DNA from 3 places in the Kitasatospora sp. NPDC023176 genome. Region 1 is predicted to be linked to each of the others. Evidence: riboswitches for the same ligand, from Rfam matches in the RefSeq annotation. Region 1 holds a riboswitch; each other region holds the start of a gene.
What was found. A riboswitch is a leader RNA that binds a small molecule or an ion and turns the genes downstream of it on or off. The one in region 1 is predicted to bind S-adenosylmethionine.

Region 1 (3,246 bases):
TTCAGCACGCCGACGGTCACCCCGCCCGCGGTCTCGGCGAAGATCCCCTCGGTGCGGGCCAGCAGCCGGATCGCCGCCACGACCTCCGCGTCCGTGACGTCCTCGACCGCGCCGCCCGTGCGACGGGCGATGTCCAGCACGTACGGGCCGTCCGCCGGGTTGCCGATCGCCAGCGACTTGGCGATGGTGTCCGGCTTCACCGGCTTGATCACGTCTCGCCCGGCCTTGAACGCCGCCGACACCGGCGAGCAGCCCTCCGCCTGGGCACCGAAGATCCGGTACGGCCGGTCCTCCACCAGACCCAGCTTGATCAGCTCCTGCAGCCCCTTGTCGATCTTCGTCAGCTGGGAGCCCGAGGCGATCGGGATGACGATCTGCTCCGGCAGCCGCCAGCCGAGCTGCTCACAGATCTCGTACGCCAGCGTCTTGGAACCCTCGCCGTAGTACGGCCGCAGGTTGACGTTCACGAAGCCCCAGCCCTCGCCGGCCGGATCCCCGATCAGCTCCGAGCAGAAGCGGTTCACATCGTCGTAGGTGCCCTCGATGCCCACCAGCTCACCGCCGTACACCCCGGCCATCACGACCTTGCCCTGCTCCAGGTCGTGCGGGATGAACACGCAGGAACGGAACCCGGCCCGGGCCGCCGCCGCGCCCACCGCGCCGGCCAGGTTGCCGGTCGAGGAGCAGGACAGCGTGGTGTACCCGAACGCCCGGGCCGCCTCGATCGCACACGCGACCACCCGGTCCTTGAACGAGTGGGTCGGGTTGCCGGAGTCGTCCTTGATGTGCAGCTGCGCCGTGAACCCGAGCTCCCGGCCCAGGTTGTCCGCCTTCACCAGCGGAGTCCAGCCGGGGTTCAGATTGGGCTTCGACGCCACATCGGCCGGCACCGGCAGCAGCGGCGCGTAACGCCAGATGGACGCGGGGCCGGCTTCGATCCGCTTGCGCAGCTCCTCGGCGCGCTCGCCGCCGAACTCGTACGCGATCTCCAGCGGCCCGAAGCACTCCAGGCAGGCGAAGCTGGGGCCGAGCGGGAAGCGGGTTCCGCACTCCCGACACGACAGGGCGGCGGCGGGGCCGAGGTCGACGGGCTGGGATCCCTGCGGCCGAAGGCCGGGGGAGGGTGCGGCAGTGTCGATAGCCATGATGGCGGAGGCCTCTCTCCTCATCTTCCCCGTGGCGCGGACGCACCACAGGCCGGAATTGGCACCTGTCCCGCCGGGGCCTGTCGACGACAGCCGCGCGAGAAGGTTGCCGGGACGTCAACGGGCCGTTCCCTCAGTCCCTCTGGATGAGCTTGTGAAGTTATGGTTCAGCGGCGACCCCGGCGTGCGAAGGTCCGACCGCTGTACGAAGACTGTATCCGAAGGCGTCAACCCTGAACGGGACCGTCCGCCACGCGAGATGAGCCGTTCCACCCGATCCCGCCGAGGAGAGTCACCGTGCCCGCCGAACCGACCCCCGCACTCCTCCCGCAGGCGGCGTCCTGGCTCCGCCGCCGCTCGTGGAGCGCGGCCGAGCGGCCGGTGCACACCCTGCTGGAGGCCAAGCAGCGCACCGGCCGCACCGTCAGCGTCGTCCTCCCGGCGCTCGACGAGGAGGCCACCGTCGGCGACATCGTCCGCACCGTCCGCCGCGAGCTGATGGAACGGGTCCCGCTGGTCGACGAACTCGTCGTGGTGGACTCCGGCTCCACCGACGCCACCGCCGCCGTCGCCGAAGCGGCGGGCGCCCGGGTGGAGCAGCGCGACCGGATCCTCCCCCGGCTGCCCGCCGTCCCCGGCAAGGGCGAGGTGCTCTGGCGCTCCCTGCTGGTCACCCGCGGCGACATCGTCTGCTTCATCGACGCCGACCTGCGCGAGTTCGACCCGGCCTTCGTCTCCGGCATCGTCGGCCCGCTGCTGACCGACGAGTCCATCCACCTGGTCAAGGCCATGTACGACCGCCCGCTGGAGACCGACAGCGGCGCGATCGTCCCGGCCGGCGGCGGCCGCGTCACCGAACTCGTCGCCCGGCCCCTCCTCAACCTCCACTGGCCGGAACTCGCCGGCTTCGTCCAGCCGCTCGGCGGCGAGTACGCGGCCCGCCGCTCACTCCTCGAACGGCTGCCCTTCCCCACCGGCTACGGCGTCGAACTCGGCCTGCTGGTCGACGCGTTGGAACTGGTCGGACTGGACGCCCTGGCCCAGGTCGACGTCGGCGTCCGGCACCACCGCCACCAGGACGGCCAGGCCCTCGGCCGGATGGCCGCCACCATCTACCGCACCGCCCTCGAACGCCTCGACCGCACCCACCGCCTCAAGGCCTCCGCCGACCTCGTCCACCCCCACCTCACCCAGTTCAGCCGCGCCCCGGAATCCCTCCCCCAGCCTTCGGCCGGCGGGACCCCCATCTTCGTCCCCCACACCCACCCCGTCACGGCCCTGGAACGCCCCCCGATGCACACCCTCCCCGAATACGCCACCCGCCACTAGGGGCCCGTCTTCGCACTCCCGCCTGCGGGCCGACGCCGGTGCACGCACCTCGCCGCGTTGTCGTCGGTCGCCCGATGCTCCGCATCGCCTCCCTCCTCCGCCTTGCGATGCACGCACCCCAACACCGCCCCGCCCGCCCTCCGGGCGAACGACGGGAGTGCGAAGACGGGCCCCAGACGGGTTTGCCACCCCGACCCCCCGGCAACATCCCAACCATGGGCGATCTCACGACCGAACGTTCGAGTGCGACCGGCACCGCCCCCGTTCTGGTGGCCTCCAACCGGGGACCGGTGTCCTTCAGCACCGCCGACGACGGCACGCTGACCCTGCGCCGCGGCGGCGGAGGCCTGGTCTCCGGCCTGTCCGCGATCGACGACCCCACCGCCGTCTGGGTCTGCGCCGCACTCAACGACGCCGACCGCAGAGCCGCCCGGGAAGCCCCCGACGGCCGCCTCGACCTCGCCGGGCACGAGGTCGGCGGCCAGGCCGTCCGGATGCTCGACATCGACCCCCAGACCTTCGCCCACGCCTACAACGGCGTCGCCAACTCCACCCTCTGGTTCGTCCACCACCTGCTCTACGCGACCCCCACCGCGCCCTCCTTCGACGCCGGCTTCCGCACCGAATGGGCCGCCTACCAGGCGTACAACACCGCCTTCGCCGACGCCCTCGCCACCGAAGCCGCCCCGAACGCCGCGGTCCTGGTGCAGGACTACCACCTGTCCCTCACCCCGGCCCTGCTCCGCGCGGCCCGCCCCGACCTGCGGATCGG
Region 2 (3,246 bases), on a different contig from region 1:
CAACGGCCGCCCTCGTTGCGGTAGTTCCACGCCGCGCCGTCGGTGACCAGCTCGCGGACGGCGGTCAGGAAACGCTCGATGTGCTCGTCCGGCGTGCCCGCCCCGAAACTCACCCGGATCGCGTTCAGGCTGCGCTCGCCCGGCAGCGAGGGCTCGGGCGCCCCGCACTCGGACACGGCGACGTCCTCGTCCCCGAGCAGGGTCCGCACCAGCGGGTGGGCGCAGAACAGCCCGTCGCGCACCCCGATGCCGTACTCGGCGGACAGCGCGGCCGAGAAGTGCGAGCTGTTCCAGCCCCGGACGACGAAGGACAGCACGCCCACCCGGGCCGAGCCGGCGCCGAACAGGTTCAGCACCCTGACCTCCGGGATCTCCGCCAGCCCGGCCGTCAGCCGGTCGACCAGCTGCCGCTCCCGGGCCTCCAGCGCGTCGAAGCCGGCCTCGGTCAGCGCCCGACAGGCCGAGGCGATCGCGTAGGCCCCGATGACGTTGGGCGAGCCGGCCTCGTGCCGGGCCGGGCCGCTGTGCCACTGCACCGCCACCGAGCCGTCCAGCTCCCGGGCCACCGTGCGGGTCGCCCCGCCGCCGGCCAGGTACGGCTCGGCCGCGTCCAGCCAGTCGGCCCGCCCGGCCAGCACCCCGGCGCCGAACGGCGCGTACAGCTTGTGGCCGGAGAAGGCGATCCAGTCGACGTCCAGCTCGCGCACCGAGACCCGGTGGTGCGGGGCCAGTTGGGCGGCGTCCAGCACCACCCGGGCGCCGTACCGGTGCGCGGTCGCGGTCAGTTCGGCGACCGGCCACAGCTCGCCGGTCACATTGGAGGCGCCGGTGACGCACAGCAGCTTGGGGCCCTCGGGCGCGGCGGCCAGCGCGGCCTCCAGCGCCTCGACCGCCTCGGCCCGCGAGCGCGGCGCCCGCAGGTAGGCGACCTCCAGCCCGGCGTGCGCCCAGGGCAGCAGCGAGGCGTGGTGCTCGGTCTCGAAGGCGAACACCCGGGCGCCGGCCGGCACGGCGGCGGCCAGCAGGTTGAGCGAGTCGGTGGTGGCGCGGGTGAAGACCACCTGGTCGCCCTCGCGCAGGTCGAGGAACTCGGCGACGGTCCGGCGGCTCTGCTCGAACAGGTCGGTGGACAGCTGCGAGAGGTAGCCGGCACCGCGGTGCACGCTGCCGTAGTACGGCGCGTAGGCGGCGACGTCGTCCCACACCCGCTGGAGCGCCGGCGCGCTGGCCGCGTAGTCCAGCGCGGCGTAACCGACCTTCGCACCGCTGGCCAGCGGCACCTGGACGTCGTGGCCGAGAACGGCGAGCGGGGAGCAGAGGTCAACAGAGACCGACATGAGGATGCACTCCTTCTGGGGGTGAGGGACCCCCGGGAGTGCTAGTCATCGGGCGTCCGCGCTTGTCGCGCGGACGGCATGCCCGGCGACCCGGTCCTCACCCAGGGCACCCCGCCACGGACGGAGGGTTGCCGGACAGCCAGCTGGGGCTTGACGCTGTCACTCATGACCTGGCCAAGACTCTAGGTCGGGCGCGTCGGACGGTCAAACAGGTATCCACCATCCGGACTCTGCCTTCGCCCACCCGCCTCCGGGGCGCTCGGGCCCGGTGCCGACGCTCGGGGCACGAGAGCGGGCCCACGCGCGAGGGCCCGCACCGGAAAACCGGCACGGGCCCTCAACTACCGCCTCAGATCCGGCTGGTGGCCTCCGACCAGCGCCGCAGCAGGTCCTGCGCCCGGCCCGAGTCGATCGCCTCGGCCGCCCGCGCCATGCCCGCCGCGAGCTGCTCGGACAGCGGCGCGTCGCCGAGGTCGAGCGCGACCAGCGCCGCCGCGGTGTTCAGCAGTACGGCGTCCCGCACCGGCCCGCGCTCCCCGGCCAGCAGCCGGCGCGCGACCTCGGCGTTGTAGGCGGCGTCGGCCCCGCGCAGCGTCTCGATGCCGACCAGTTCGATGCCGACGTCCCGCGGGTCGAAGGCGGTCTCGGTGACCACCCCGTCGCGCACCACCCAGACCCGCGACGTGGTGGTGATGGTCAGCTCGTCCAGCCCGTCGTCACCGCGGAACACCAGCGCCGTCGCCCCGCGCCGGGCGAGCACCCCGGCGATCAAGCCGGACAGCCGGGTGTCGAAGCAGCCGATGGCGTGCGAGGTGACCTTCGCCGGATTGGTCAGCGGGCCGAGGATGTTGAACGCGGTGGGCACCCCGAGGTCGCGCCGCGCGGTGGCGGCGTGCCGCATCGAGGGGTGGAACCTCGCCGCGAAACAGAAGGTGAGTCCGACCTCCTCGGCCACCTCGGCCACCCGCCGGGGGGAGAGGTCCAGCGCCACCCCGAGCTTCTCCAGCACGTCCGAGGACCCGCTGGACGAGGAGGCGGCCCGGTTGCCGTGCTTGACCACCTTCGCCCCGGCCGCCGCCGCGACGATCGCCGACATGGTCGAGATGTTGACGGTCTTCGCCCGGTCGCCGCCGGTGCCGACGATGTCGACCGCCGGGCCGGGGATCTCCAGCGGCTCGGCGTGCTCGTACATCGCGTCCACCAGGCCGGCGATCTCGTCGACCGTCTCGCCCTTGGCCCGCAGCGCCACCATGAACCCGGCCACCTGGACGGGGGACGCCTCGCCGCTCATGATCCGGTCCATCGCCCACGCGGTGGACGAGCGGTCGAGGTCCTCCCCCTTCAACAGCGCCGCCAGGAGGTCCGGCCAGGTGCGGACCACCTGCGCGGGGTCGGTACCACCGTTCGCAGGGTTCACGTTCACCATGGCTGACTCCAGCTGTTGTCGGTTCCCCGCTCGGGGGGACGTCCGTACGGATGGAGCCAGCCTATCGAGCGGCGGGGTCCCTACGGCCCCGTCTTCTCTAGTACTGAGACGGCACTGTTCAACGCGTGGCGGGGGCCCGCTTGGCCAACCGGGCCCGCAGCAGGGTGGCGACCGCCTCGGCCAGCGCCACCGGGTCCACCGGGCGGGAGATCGCGGCATCGGCCCGGCTCCAGGCGGCGAGCCAGGAGTCCTGGGGCCGGCCGATCAGCACCAGCACCGGCGGGCAGCCGTAGATCTCGTCCTTGAGCTGTCGCCCGAGGCCGAGCCCGCCGGCCGGCACCGCCTCGCCGTCCAGCACGCAGAGGTCGACGCCGCCCTTCTCCAGCGCCTTGAGCACCGCGGGGGTGGTCGCGCATTCGAGGTAGGACAGCTCCGGAAGATCCTCGGCGGGCCGACGGCCGAGCGCCGTCAGCACCTGCTCGC
Region 3 (3,246 bases), on a different contig from region 1:
CCGGCCGATCCGTTCCTGTGACGAGGAACACTGCCGTCGGGCGGAAGCCGCGCGGAACCTTTCGCCCTCCCGGGGCCTCCCTCCACGGACCCCCTCGTTTGCCCCTCGACGGAGAGAGCGGAGAGCGCACCATGCAGGAGCCACCGCCCGGCCTAGCCGAGCTGGTCCGGGCCGCCCAGGGCGGCGACCGACTCGCGGCCGGCCGGCTGCTGGACCTGATCACCCCGTACGTCCGCCGGCTCTGCGGCCCGATCGCCCTGGACGACGGCGCCGACGCGACCCAGGAGGCGCTCATCGTGGTCTTCCGCAAGCTGCGCCAACTGCGGGAACCGGCGGCGCTGTACGGCTGGGTGCGGGCCATCGCCGTCCGGGAGGCGGTGCGGTACGCCACCCGGGCGACGCGCTCGCGGCCCGCCGAACTGAGTGAAGTGCCCGCGCCCGGTGACCCCCAGCTCGCCGCGGACATCCGCGACGTGCTGTCCCGGCTCTCCCCCGAACACCGCGCGGTCCTGCTGATGCGCGACCTGGAGGGCCTCGACGAACGACAGACCGCGGCGCTGCTCGCGGTCGCACCCGGGACGGTCAAGTCCCGTCTCTCCCGGGCCCGGCTCAGCTTCCGAAAGGCGTGGCAGCAGTGACCGACAGCCCGATCCCCGAGATGCCGCGCATTCCACAGCCGCCGCAGTGGCCCGTCGCCGACTTCGACCCGGTCCGGCGGCTGCGGGTGATCGCCGCGACCGCACCCGGAGCGGCACGGATCGGCGAGACCGTCCTGGACGCGCCGTTCGAACGGGTCTGGGCGCTCGCCCAGGACCTGGAGCGCACGATGCCGCTCTGGATCCCGGACGTCCGCACCGTGCGGCTCACCCCGTCCGAGCCGGCCGGCCCGCCCACCGCCGGCCCACCCACCGCCGGCCCACCCACCGCCGATTCGCTCCGGACCGCCTCGCTGCAAGCCCGGATCCACGGCCACACCCGGCTGCGGGCGACCTTCGGGATCGACCTCGCCCCCGGCTGGTGCCTGATGCAGAGCCGTCTGGTCCTCGGCGGGATGGCGGCCCGCCCGGAGACCGACCGCACCACCCGCTTCGCCTTCCTCGGCGGCCTGCGCTTCCCCGGGGCGCGCCTCCTCGCCCCGGCGCTGCGCCCGTTCACCGGGGATCCGCTGGCCCGGTTCGCCGCCCTGCTGGACGAGGGGTAGCGGATACCCCGTGCTGACCGCGGGCACGCCGGTCAGGAGCGGCGCAGCGCCTCGGACAGGTGGCCGGCCGCCTCGAGGACCGCCTGGGAGAGGCGGGCACCGGGGTGCCGGGTGAGCCGTTCGATCGGGCCCGAGACGGAGACGGCGGCCACTACCCGCCCGGCCGGGCCGCGGACGGGCGCGGCGACGGAGGCGACGCCGGGCTCGCGTTCGCCGACGGCCTGGGCCCAGCCCCGGCGCCGCACTCCGCTGAGGGCGGTGGCGGTGAAGCGGGCGCCCTTGAGGCCCCGGTGGAGGCGCTCGGGCTCCTCCCAGGCGAGCAGCACCTGGGCGGCGGACCCGGCCTTCATCGGGAGGGCCAGACCGACGGGGACGGTGTCGCGCAGGCCGAAGAGCCGCTCGGCCGCCGCCACGCAGACCCGGACCTCGCCCTGCCGGCGGTAGAGCTGGGCGGTCTCGCCGGTGAGGTCGCGCAGCTGGGTGAGGACCGGGCCGGCGGCGGTCAGCAGGTGGTCCTCACCGGCGGCGGCCGACAGTTCGGCGAGCCGCGGCCCGAGGACGAACCGGCCCTGCAGGTCACGCCCGAGCAGGCGGTGGTGTTCCAGTGCGACGGCGATCCGGTGGGCGGTCGGCCGGGCCAGGCCGGTGGCGTCGACCAGTCCGGCCAGGGTGGCCGGGCCGGCCTCCAGGGTGCCGAGGATCGAGGTGATCTTGTCGAGCACGCCGACACCGCTCGTGTTCTCCATGGACGGGTACTCCAGTCTCAGATCCCGTGGGCCGTGGGTGGGTCCGGCTCACGGGCGCTCCGGTGGGGTGGGAGCGGGGTGGTCAGCGAGGACAGGCCTGCGAAGCGGGCCGAATGCCTGCGCCGGACACGAGATGGGTACGCGAAAGGGCCGGGGCGGGAAGCGCCCGGGCGAAGGACAGCACAGAGAGCACCGTGTCTCCTCATCTTTCCCGCGCCACGTTGGCGACAGGCCGGAGTTGGCACTGACCCCGGACAACACGGCGCGTACTTCGGACGCCGGGTCGAACGGGGAGTTGCCGGGGCTTCGTAGGGCCGGTCCCTCCACCCCTCTGGATGATTCGCGGAGAACCATACAAGATTCCCCGGGTGCCCCGCCAAACCTTTTCCACACCCTCCACACCCGGAGCCTCCGCAACCGCCTGCCCTGCCGGGAATCCCGGCGCCCCGCCGCGAGGACGCGACGCACCCGGCGGAGCACGGCCAGGTCCGTCAGCGGATCGTTGTCGACGGCCACTCCTCCACCGCTGGGCGCCGATCATCCTCGGGCGCACCATCACCGCCGGCCGTCCATGGGGCCGCCGTCGCCCGGCCGTGGTGATCAGCGGCGCCCGGGCACGGAAGAATGCGACGGGTGACCAGCACTCAGCCACTTCCCCGGGGCCTCACCGCCCTGATCCCCGACGCCCGCGCCCGGGCCACGCCCGGTGAGCGGGCCGCCTCCCAACTCCTCCACCTGCGCGAGGCGACCGTGCCCGTGCCGGTCCTCGCCGCGGCCGTCGAGCTGATCGCCCCTCAGCTGCAGGACCCCGACCCGGCCACCCGCGCGGCCGCCACCGCCGTGCACACCCGGCTGCTCACCGCCATCGAGGACGCCGCACCGGGCCGGTAGCCGGAAGGCCCAGGGGAGTTCGCCTGGGCGTTCGATCGAACACCGATGTCTGAGCCGTCCGGCCCCCCGGGGTTCAGACCCGGGCGCTCCGGGCCCGGCGGACGGTGAGCATGTCCTGGGTGTGGCCGATGGCGTAGCTGCCGTCGGGCTGGGCGAAGTGCTGTCGGACGTAGGCGGTGAGGGCGGCCCGGGTGGGGCGGGGGTCGAGGGTGGCGAGGTCGGCGACGTTGACCATGAACTCGGCGACGTCGACGGCCTCGGCGAGGTGGGGCGTGCGGTAGTGGAGGTCGAGGGTCTCCAAGGCGTAGGTGTGGGTGGGGTGGTGGGCGCGCAGACCATCGAGGAGGGCGCTCAGGTCGTAGCGCACGCCGGTGAAGTGGGCGGCCATCCGCATGCAGGGGCTCTCGG

Region 2: linked by a shared signal. The riboswitch ahead of ACZ3YL_RS21285 (aminotransferase class V-fold PLP-dependent enzyme) and the one ahead of thrC (threonine synthase) in region 1 are both predicted to bind S-adenosylmethionine.
Region 3: linked by a shared signal. The riboswitch ahead of ACZ3YL_RS20925 (IclR family transcriptional regulator) and the one ahead of thrC (threonine synthase) in region 1 are both predicted to bind S-adenosylmethionine.

What each region holds. Positions count from the first base shown of each region.
Region 1 is NZ_JBVHIP010000007.1:304,648-307,893, forward strand. Features, by position in the region: gene thrC (threonine synthase) at 1-1,145, opposite strand, end outside; SAM riboswitch class I at 1,163-1,298, opposite strand; gene ACZ3YL_RS14065 (glucosyl-3-phosphoglycerate synthase) at 1,443-2,474, shown strand; gene ACZ3YL_RS14070 (alpha,alpha-trehalose-phosphate synthase (UDP-forming)) at 2,690-3,246, shown strand, end outside.
Region 2 is NZ_JBVHIP010000015.1:63,921-67,166, reverse strand. Features, by position in the region: gene ACZ3YL_RS21285 (aminotransferase class V-fold PLP-dependent enzyme) at 1-1,337, opposite strand, end outside; SAM riboswitch class IV at 1,391-1,508, opposite strand; gene trpD (anthranilate phosphoribosyltransferase) at 1,687-2,763, opposite strand; gene ACZ3YL_RS21275 (response regulator) at 2,882-3,246, opposite strand, start outside.
Region 3 is NZ_JBVHIP010000014.1:170,376-173,621, reverse strand. Features, by position in the region: gene ACZ3YL_RS20935 (RNA polymerase sigma factor) at 132-638, shown strand; gene ACZ3YL_RS20930 (SRPBCC family protein) at 635-1,201, shown strand; gene ACZ3YL_RS20925 (IclR family transcriptional regulator) at 1,234-1,947, opposite strand; SAM riboswitch class I at 2,147-2,289, opposite strand; gene ACZ3YL_RS20920 (hypothetical protein) at 2,581-2,838, shown strand; gene ACZ3YL_RS20915 (class I SAM-dependent methyltransferase) at 2,912-3,246, opposite strand, start outside.